3 regions of the Paenibacillus sp. FSL R7-0272 genome follow, and region 1 is predicted to be linked to each of the others. Evidence: predicted binding sites of a transcription regulator. Region 1 holds the regulator's gene; each other region holds the start of a gene.
The links. Region 1 encodes Rex, which represses fermentation and respiration genes when NADH is low (regulators of the CRP and FNR family bind a similar motif). Its sites were predicted from a motif close to TTGTGAAATATTTCACAA; they were not measured.

Region 1 (3,291 bases):
CCAAGACCGTGTACTGGATGGAGGCCAGCGGACAGTTCCGTAGCAAGTCACTCCAGCTATACGCTGTTCCGGTGGATGTTAGCGCGCAATTGAAAGAGATGTTTTTCGATAAAAAGAAAAGCGTTGTGCTTACATCGGCTACGCTGTCGGTGGATAAGTCATTCCAGTTCATGATTGAGCAACTGGGTTTGCAGGAAGCTGCCGACAATAATCGGCTTCTGACCTCGATGCTACCTTCCCCATTCAATTATCGGGAACAAGCTTTGTTAGTAATCCCGCGGGATTTCCCGAGTTTGAAGGGGAGCGTAGGGGACGCGCACTTTGTACAGATGCTGGTGCACTCTCTTGCTGAGACGGCGATTGCAACTCAAGGACGTATGATGGTGCTGTTTACCTCTTATAAAATGCTTCGACAAGTCTATGAACCACTGAAAGAGGCTTTGTCCGGGAATGACATCTCGCTACTGGGGCAAGGTGTTGACAGCGGGAATCGTTCGAAGTTGACCCGACGCTTCCAGGATGCCAAAGCAGCAGTCCTGCTGGGTACGAGTAGCTTCTGGGAGGGCGTCGATATTCCGGGTGAAGCGCTGACCTGTCTTGCGATTGTGAGACTGCCTTTCCAGCCGCCTAACCATCCGCTTCTGGAAGCGAAGAGTGAACTGTTACAAGAGCAGAAGAAAAATCCATTTATGAAGCTTTCTGTGCCACAGGCAGTCATTCGCTTCAAGCAGGGGTTCGGCAGGCTTGTTCGGACAGGCAAAGATCGCGGAATCGTCATTGTGTATGATACGCGTGTAATTGAAGCTTATTACGGCAAGTACTTCCTGTATTCGCTACCTGGACCAAAGATGGAGCATATGCTGACAGAACAGATGGTTCCCCGTATTGCTGAATGGTTAGATCGACCTGCAGAAACTCAAAAATAATTACGATGTAAAGCTATAACATTGCATTGGACTTCACCATGGCGTTAAACTTTGAAGAAGACTTCACAAAGTTCGAACAGGGCAGCGCTTTAATGAACTTATATTCCTAATAATTCGGGCATTCTGTATGAGGACATCATGCATGGATATTGCATGTATACAGAATGCTCATCTTTTCAATATTTATTTAATCGTGGCGATGGTAAGGGGGAGCAAGGATGAAATCGGATAAAATATCAGAAGCGGTAGTACGGCGTCTGCCTGTATATTTGCGTTATTTAAACGAGTTGGTTCAGCGTGAGGTGACAACGGTTTCCTCGCAGGAGCTAGGACAGCGACTGGATTTGAATCCAGCTCAAATCCGTAAAGATTTAGCTTATTTCGGTGATTTTGGTCGTAAAGGAATCGGGTATGATGTGTCTTACCTGATCGAGAAGATTCGTCACATTTTGAAAATTGATCAGCAAATTAATGTGGCTCTGGTAGGGGCCGGTAATCTCGGACATGCCTTATCGAATTATAATGCTTATTTGAAGGACAATATGAAAATTGTCGCTATTTTTGATGCGTTTGGGCCTAAGATTGGCAGTAATATTAATAGCCTGACGGTCAAACCTATGGAAGAACTTACAGAAGCGGTTCAGAAAGATAACATCCGTATCGGGATCATCACGGTGCCGGACACGGAAGCTCAGAATGTTGCCGATCAACTGATTGAATCGGGTATTGAGGCGATTCTGAATTTTGCGCCGACGATTCTAAAGACGCCTTCACATGTGCGGATTCATCATGCGGACTTTACAACGGATTTGCTCAGTTTGGCTTATTATTTGGAGAACGGGAAGGAAGATGAGCTTGATGACAACAACGAATAAATGGGTAATCCAAAATGGTAAATTTGCTGTAAATGAAGGTGCCAATTGGACTGTGATTCAAGGGTATATGGTCGTTGAAAATGACAAGATTGTGCATATTGGTGAGACGCTTCCGGATGGTGACGAGAACCTGCCTAAAGTGGATGGAAAAGGACTGCTCTTCCTGCCGGGTCTGATCAATACGCATGGTCATGCGGCAATGTCTCTGCTTCGAGGTCATGGTGATGACCTGGCATTGCAAGTGTGGTTACAAGAAAAAATGTGGCCAATGGAAGCCAAAATGACTTCTGAGGACGTGTATTGGGGAGCATCCCTTTCGGTGCTTGAGATGTTAAAAGGCGGAACAACAGCTTTCCTGGACATGTATGACCACATGGATCAGGTAGCAAAAGTGGTTGAACAGTCAGGAGCAAGAGCTGCGCTGGCTCGCGGTGTCATTGGACTGTGCTCCGAAGAAGAGCAGATGCGAAAGCTCGAAGAGTCCGCTGCGTTTGCGCGTGAATGGAATGGACAGGCGGATGGACGCATCACAACCGTAATCTCTCCGCACGCGCCTTACACATGCCCTCCAGATTACATAGAGAAGCTTGTTCAAGTTGCGCATGATCTAAACCTGCCTCTCCATACGCACATGTCAGAGACGCTTCGTGAAGTGGAGCAGAATGTATCAGATTATGGCATGCGTCCAGTGGCACATTTGGAGAAGCATGGCTTTTTCTCACGTCCTTCACTCGTAGCGCATGCTGTGCATCTCAACGATGAAGAGATCGAGATCTTGGCACGTCATGATGTCGCTGTATCCCATAATCCGGGTAGTAATTTGAAGCTTGCATCGGGTGTAGCTCGTGTTCCCGCTTTGTTGAAAGCAGGAGTTACTGTATCTTTAGGAACAGACGGACCGGCAAGCAACAACAATCTCGATATGTTTGAGGAAATGAGACTTGCAGCTTTAATTCATAAAGGAGTATCCGGTGATCCTACCGCCGTACCTGCCGGGGAAGCGTTGCTTCTTGGAACAGCTTACGGTGCGAAGTCCATCTTCCTGAACGATACTGGAGTTTTGAAAGTTGGTAAAAAGGCTGATTTTATTGCACTCAACATTGAACAGGCTCACTTCTATCCACACACGGATTTGATTTCACATGCAATTTACTCGGCTTCGGCGAAAGATGTGGAACATGTATGGGTAGATGGCAAACAAGTCGTAAAACATGGTGAATGTTTAACACTGGATGAAGAGCGCATTTTGCGGGAATCCCAGTTGGCCTTTGATCAATTGCTTGCGCGTTAAGAGGCAACTTCAATGCGCACTTTTAGGGAAAGGAAGTTCAACTCTTGAAGAAAAAAAAGAAGTGGATATGGATATCGCTGCTCATTCTCGTTCTGATCTTGATTGGGCTTCAGCGATATTACGTCTATGTCACGCAGGATCAGCGGCAGGAAGAAGCATTGGCGATTGAATCGGCACAGAACCAGCTGGGCATTACAGC
Region 2 (3,291 bases), 180 kb from region 1:
TTCCAATACCTGGAGCAATCGTCACTGCAAGGTGACAAACTGGCACGCGAGAAAATGCATAATGCTTCCACGATTGCTGGTATGGCTTTTGCCAACGCGTTCCTGGGCATTAACCACAGCTTGGCGCATAAATGGGGAGGTCAATATCACACCGCACACGGACGCACCAATGCTATCCTATTACCACACGTTATTCGTTACAATGCGAAAAAACCGACGAAATTTGCATCGTTCCCGAAATATTCGCACTTTGTGGCAGATGAGCGGTACGCCGAAATCGCACGTATTCTCGGATTACCAGCACGCACAACCGAAGAAGGCGTGAACAGCTTGATTAAAGCCATCCGTGATCTGAACAAAAAACTGGGCATCGAGGAATCGTTCCAGGAAATCGGATTTGACGCGAAAGACTTCGAATCGCGTGTAGACTACTTGGCAGATCGTGCCTTCGAAGACCAATGTACAACAGCGAATCCAAAACTGCCGCTGGTCACTGAACTTGCCGATGTGTATCGCAACGCTTTCTATGGCAAATTTGAATAACAAGCAACATAAATTACAACTTAGCACTTCAAGTTAAAGCAATTGATTCAGGGGTTCTCCACATTGGGGAGCCCCGATTGCTGTATAGTTGCATAGCCGAAGGAAAGAACGGAGAGATAGGAAAGGAGGTGAGGCAAAGAGGGCAGAGAAACGAGAAACGAAGCCCTCATTTATCAGTCCGCTAGACAGGTCTTGTGCAAGGTCGAAGCGGACCGTCCACAGGCACAGTGTAGACTAAGTTATCGCAGAGAGTCAAAATGGGCAGAAAAACGGAGAGGCGGAGCGTCCGTTTTTCAGGAGCGATCTAGTCTCATGCATGAACGAGGTCACACGAACAACGTACCAGTAGAGTTGTAGCAAAGTGATACCCGCGTAAGCAGTAGAAAAAGGATGGGCAGAAAAACGGAGAAGCGAAGCGTCCGTTTTTCAGGAGCGATCTAGTCCCATGAATGAACGAGGTCACACGAAGAACGTACCAGTAGAGTTGTAGCAAATTGATACCCGCGTAAGCAGCACAAAAATGGGCAGAAAAACGGAGAAGCGAAGCGTCCGTTTTTCAGGAACCTATATCATGCCCTTGGTTGCTCCGAGCATAGCGGAGCAATGGTTCCCCAAAATGCTAGGAACAAAGGGGGAGGTGGCTGTTTGCACAGAGAGGTTCACACGATAACGGAGCGGGCAGGACAGACGGAAGAAGCGAAGCGTTCGCATTTATCACCGGATTTTCACTTTGGAAAAGTGAATCGAAAAAATCCGGGGATAACGGCGATCTGAAGTTGTTCTGCCCGCGGAGTGGTCAAGTGTGAACAACCGTGGCGCAGTGCAATAAGACAACATCCAAAGTTTGTGATAAAAATCACAGATGGTGTGACTTGCTCGACGTATACTGAAAATATAAGAAAAACATTCATTCCGCGGTTCCGGTTCCCCAGTAGAGAGAACGTGTTCCGGATCATGTGAAACAATTCACATAAATCGCGGCTTTGGACACATGATGATACGTCTATTGCAACAATATAATGTGTCCAGAAATCCAAATAAGCGGAGGGATTACGATGTCGGTGATCGAAAAAGATGTTAAACAACAAACAGGCTGGAGAAACTTTACCAAAGGAACATGGACCAAGACGGTTAATGTGAATGATTTTCTGGAACATAACCTGTCCCCATACTATGGCGATGAGGCGTTCCTTGCAGGTGCAACCCAGAATACTAAAGAATTGTGGGATATTGTATCCGACCTGACCAAAAAAGAACGGGATAACGGTGGGGTGCTTGACGTTGATGTGAATACGCCTGCAACAATTACTTCCCACCAACCGGGATATTTGGATCAAAGCAAAGAGCAGATTGTCGGAGTTCAAACAGACGCTCCGTTCAAACGTTCCATTCAGCCATTCGGCGGAATTCGCATGATGATTGATGCTTGTGAAGCATACGGGTTCGAAATGCCACAAGGTGTCATTGATATATTTACAAATATTCGTAAAACGCATAACCAAGGTGTATTCGATGCTTACACTTCCGAGATGCGTGCAGCACGTAAAGCGGGTATTATCACAGGTTTGCCGGATGCTTACGGTCGTGGCCGGATCATCGGTGACTATCGCCGGGTAGCTTTGTACGGAGTAGACTTCCTGATTCGTAACAAAAAAGGTGAGCTCAATGCACTTGAAGTTGATGTTATTGATGAAGATGTCATTCGTTTGCGCGAAGAGTTATCCGAACAGATTCGTGCACTGCAAGAACTGAAACAACTGGGCGAGATGCATGGCTTCGATATTTCATTACCAGCAACAACGGCTAAAGAAGCATTCCAATGGTTGTACTTCGGCTACCTTGCAGCGATCAAAGAACAGAACGGTGCTGCAATGTCCCTGGGACGTGTATCTTCATTCCTGGATATCTACATTGAACGTGATTTGCAAGAAGGTATCCTGACTGAAGAACAGGCTCAAGAACTGGTTGACCACTTTGTTATGAAACTGCGGATTGTCAAATTCCTGCGCACGCCGGATTACAACGAATTGTTCAGTGGTGACCCAACATGGGTAACAGAGTCCATCGGCGGGATGTCCGTCAACGGCGAGACACGTGTAACCAAAAACAGCTTCCGTTTCCTGCACACACTGCACAACCTGGGACCTGCTCCAGAGCCGAACTTGACTGTTCTGTGGTCCACGAAGTTACCTGAAGCTTTCAAAGATTATTGCAGTAAAGTATCGATCGAAACCAGCTCCATCCAGTATGAAAATGATGATCTGATGCGTCCAATCTATGGCGATGATTATGGTATTGCCTGCTGTGTATCTGCAATGAAGATCGGTAAACAAATGCAGTTCTTCGGCGCACGTGCCAACTTGGCGAAAGCATTACTGTATGCGATCAACGGTGGACGTGACGAAAAATCGGGAGCACAGGTTGGTCCGGAGTATCCTGCCATTACAAGTGAGGTACTGGATTATAATGAAGTGATGAAACGCTTCAAACCGATGATGGAGTGGCTCGCTAAACTGTACATGAACACTCTTAACGTCATCCACTACATGCATGATAAATACAGCTACGAGCGGATTGAAATGGCGCTCCATGACCGTGACATTCTACGTACGATGGCTTGTGGTATCGCGGGACTGTCGGTAGCAGCGGACTCACTCAGTGCCATCAAATATGCCAAAGTTAAACCGATTCGCAACGAACAAGGCATTGCCGTTGATTTTGAAATTGAAGGTGAATTCCCTTGTTACG
Region 3 (3,291 bases), 590 kb from region 1:
TTTGTATGGCAATGGGAAGGAACGGAAAATCAAATAAAGGTTCCAGAAAAACTAATGCCGCAAATACCCTTCTGAGTGGCAATTTAAAAGGTAAAAAACTTGAATTGATTGTTGCCGCGTTATTGGTTAGCGGGAAATTAAGAGTGGATGCGTCACGCTGTTTAGAGAAGCCACATTAGTTGTAGAATTAGTGGGCCAGTATAAAACACTCCAAAAGATTGAACCCTCTAATTCAGATAAACTAGTACAATTTTTGGATGAAACGGGCCGAGATATGACCCTGAACGATGTCATTCAGGCTTTTCAGCAGCGTATAAATTCCTAAATGCAAGCATGAAAAGAGGTGGCTGTGATGTCTGAGTTTGATGGAGTCGGTTTTGCCGAAATGCTAATTGTACTTATTCTTGTTGTTTTACTAGCCTTTGGTTCTACAGATATCGATACACTTAGCGGTACACCTACTAAAGTCTAACTTGCTTGTTCTTGATGTGTAATCAAACAACAGCGATTTCGAGACGTGTCAACATAGCGACTACTCAAGTTAAGCTCTTGATTTCAGAACGCCAGTCCATAAATAATGGGCTGGCGTTTGTGGTTGTACTACAGAAATAAAGGCGAGAATGCAAACCATGCCAAAATCAGTGTCAGGATTACACAGACATTTTCTACAACTGCTCCATGTTTGGTTCCCGTACTCATCAGATTTGCCCGAATACGCAGTTTTAATGGCGGCAATGGACGAATCCCCCGATTCGTCAAGGAATCGGCAAGCAGATGAAGAGCATAAGCGGAACCTCCAGCGACCCAAATTTCTGGGCCTTGCTGCTGCGTTGTACTGTACAGTAACCCCGTCCAAACAGCTGTTCCATACAAGGTATGGGTTAAGCCCCTGTGTGTAAGTGTCGTGCACAGCATAAGCAGGCTGCCTGCAATCAGATTCCACGGAGCAAAAGCATGACCATAAAAGACCAAGCCCAGTCCAATGGCAAACATCAATACTTTACGCAGTGATCGCGAAGGCAGGAACGACACAAGCCCAATGAATACAGCAAGTAGCAGATTCCACGGTTTGGCCGGAACGTAAAAATACACAAACACAGCCGCAGGCAAAAGAATCGTCTGCAACAGTCGAATCAAACTGCTCGGCAATGCTTTCGATACCAGCAATGAATTAGGCTCATCAATATCTGGCAACAACGATCCTATTAGTGCAACGGTTACAGCCGGAGCAGTAACCTGCATTCCAAGGAGTTGCAACACTGAAAGTGAAACGCCTGTACCGATAATCAGGTGGGATCTTCCCATCATGATGCAAAAACGTCCTTTCGAGAAAATAGGGAACGTAACCGACCCCACTATGATCATACCTCGAACCAAAAATAAGAACAATAGTTCGTATTTCTCATTTCTAAAAATATTTTTGTTTTCGTGACGGTCATCACACTTATTTTAATATGAATGTTCTATCGTAATTAGTGAAATAAATCACATTATGATTGAGTTAGTCGATGTATAATTCAAATATAAGCCATTAAAAATGTTGGTAAATGTACAGGTTTATCCAAGGGAGGGCTACACACATGAACGGAAATAAAGAAAAATTAGTCGTCATCGGTAATGGTATGGCCGGAATCAGCACGGTGGAACAAATTCTAAAATTAACTTCACGCTTTGATATTACGGTTTTTGGTACAGAACCTTATCCTAACTACAATCGTATTATGCTGTCCTACGTACTTGAAGGTAGTAAAACGCTGGATGACATTGTCCTTAATGATCTCCACTGGTACGAGGACTACGGCATTACGCTTCACACAGGAACCACGGTTGCCCGCATTGATGCCGAGACTCGTGAAGTAGTAACCGAAGATGGACACCGTGCTCCGTATGACAAAATTATCATTGCAACAGGGTCAAATTCTTTCATCCTCCCTGTACCCGGACATGACAAGCAGGGTGTCGTTGGTTTCCGCGATATCGCCGATTGCAATATCATGCTGGAAGCTGCAAAAGCATACAAAAAAGCAGCTGTCATCGGGGGCGGACTGCTAGGCCTGGAAGCTGCAAAGGGACTTGTGCAACTCGGTATGGACGTTACTGTTGTGCATCTTATGGATGATCTGATGGAACGCCAGCTCGATCCTCAGGCTTCTGCCATGTTGAAAGCTGAACTGGAACGTCAGGGAATCAAGTTCAAAATGGGCGCTCAAACTTCCGAACTACTGGGTGGTGAACGGGTTGAAGGTATTCGTTTTGCCGACGAATCTGTGCTGAATGTTGATTTTGTGGTCATGGCGGTTGGTATTAAACCGAATATAGCGGTAGCTCGGGAGAGTGGGATCGAAGTCAACCGAGGTATCATCGTGGATGACTACATGCAGACTTCACTGAAAGACGTTTACTCTGTCGGAGAATGTAATGAACATCGCGGTGTGTGTTACGGACTTGTGGCGCCACTGTTTGAACAAGGAATGATTCTTGCGAAACATATTTGCGGAGTCGAAACAGCTCCGTATGAAGGCTCGGTTGTGTCCACCAAATTGAAAATTTCGGGTGTAGACGTCTTCTCTACTGGCGAATTCATTGATAGCCCGGAACATAACGTAATTTCGCAAAAAGACGACTGGAAACGAACGTACAAAAAAATCCTGCTTCGTGACAATAAAATGGTAGGTGCTGTACTCTTTGGTGACATTACGGATTCCGCTGAACTGCAGAAACTGATCAAAAACCAGACTGAAATGACAGATGAATTGTACAGTTCCCTTATGGGTACAGGTTGCGGCGGTCATAAAAAAACGACGTCTGTTGAAACGATGCCGGTGGATGAGATCGTTTGTGGATGTAACGGCGTAACCAAAGGCGCCATCGTGGATGTCATCACCAATCAGGGTCTAACTACAGTTGACGAGATTAAAGCCTGCACAGGTGCAACCCGCTCTTGCGGAGGATGCAAACCAGTGGTTGAACAGATTTTACAATACGTGCTTGGAGATAATTTCACTGCCGGTGGCAAACAGGGAATCTGCAGCTGTACAACTCTCGGACGGGATGAGATTGTAGCTGAAATCCGGGAAAAAGGCTTGCAAACGAGCAAGGAAGTCATGAATGTACTTGGTTGGAGCCAGCCTGAGGGCTGCTCGAAGTGTCGTCCGGCCATCAACTACTATCTGGGCATGATTTATCCGGACACACACGAAGATGAAAAAGAATCCCGGTTTGTTAACGAACGTATGAACGCCAATATTCAAAAAGACGGAACATACACCGTTGTACCTCGGATGTACGGCG

Region 2: the regulator Rex is predicted to act here: its motif matches at 1,498-1,515, upstream of pflB (formate C-acetyltransferase).
Region 3: the regulator Rex is predicted to act here: its motif matches at 1,474-1,491, upstream of nirB (nitrite reductase large subunit NirB).

Annotation. Positions count from the first base shown of each region.
Region 1 covers NZ_CP150221.1:3,943,173-3,946,463, reverse strand. The annotation lists gene dinG (ATP-dependent DNA helicase DinG) at 1-926, shown strand, start outside; gene MKY23_RS17410 (redox-sensing transcriptional repressor Rex) at 1,145-1,801, shown strand; gene MKY23_RS17405 (amidohydrolase) at 1,785-3,092, shown strand; gene MKY23_RS17400 (hypothetical protein) at 3,137-3,291, shown strand, end outside.
Region 2 covers NZ_CP150221.1:4,118,808-4,122,098, reverse strand. The annotation lists gene adhE (bifunctional acetaldehyde-CoA/alcohol dehydrogenase) at 1-543, shown strand, start outside; gene MKY23_RS18310 (hypothetical protein) at 1,189-1,317, shown strand; gene pflB (formate C-acetyltransferase) at 1,599-3,291, shown strand, end outside.
Region 3 covers NZ_CP150221.1:4,528,821-4,532,111, forward strand. The annotation lists gene MKY23_RS20135 (hypothetical protein) at 6-179, shown strand; gene MKY23_RS20140 (metal-dependent hydrolase) at 601-1,308, opposite strand; gene nirB (nitrite reductase large subunit NirB) at 1,581-3,291, shown strand, end outside.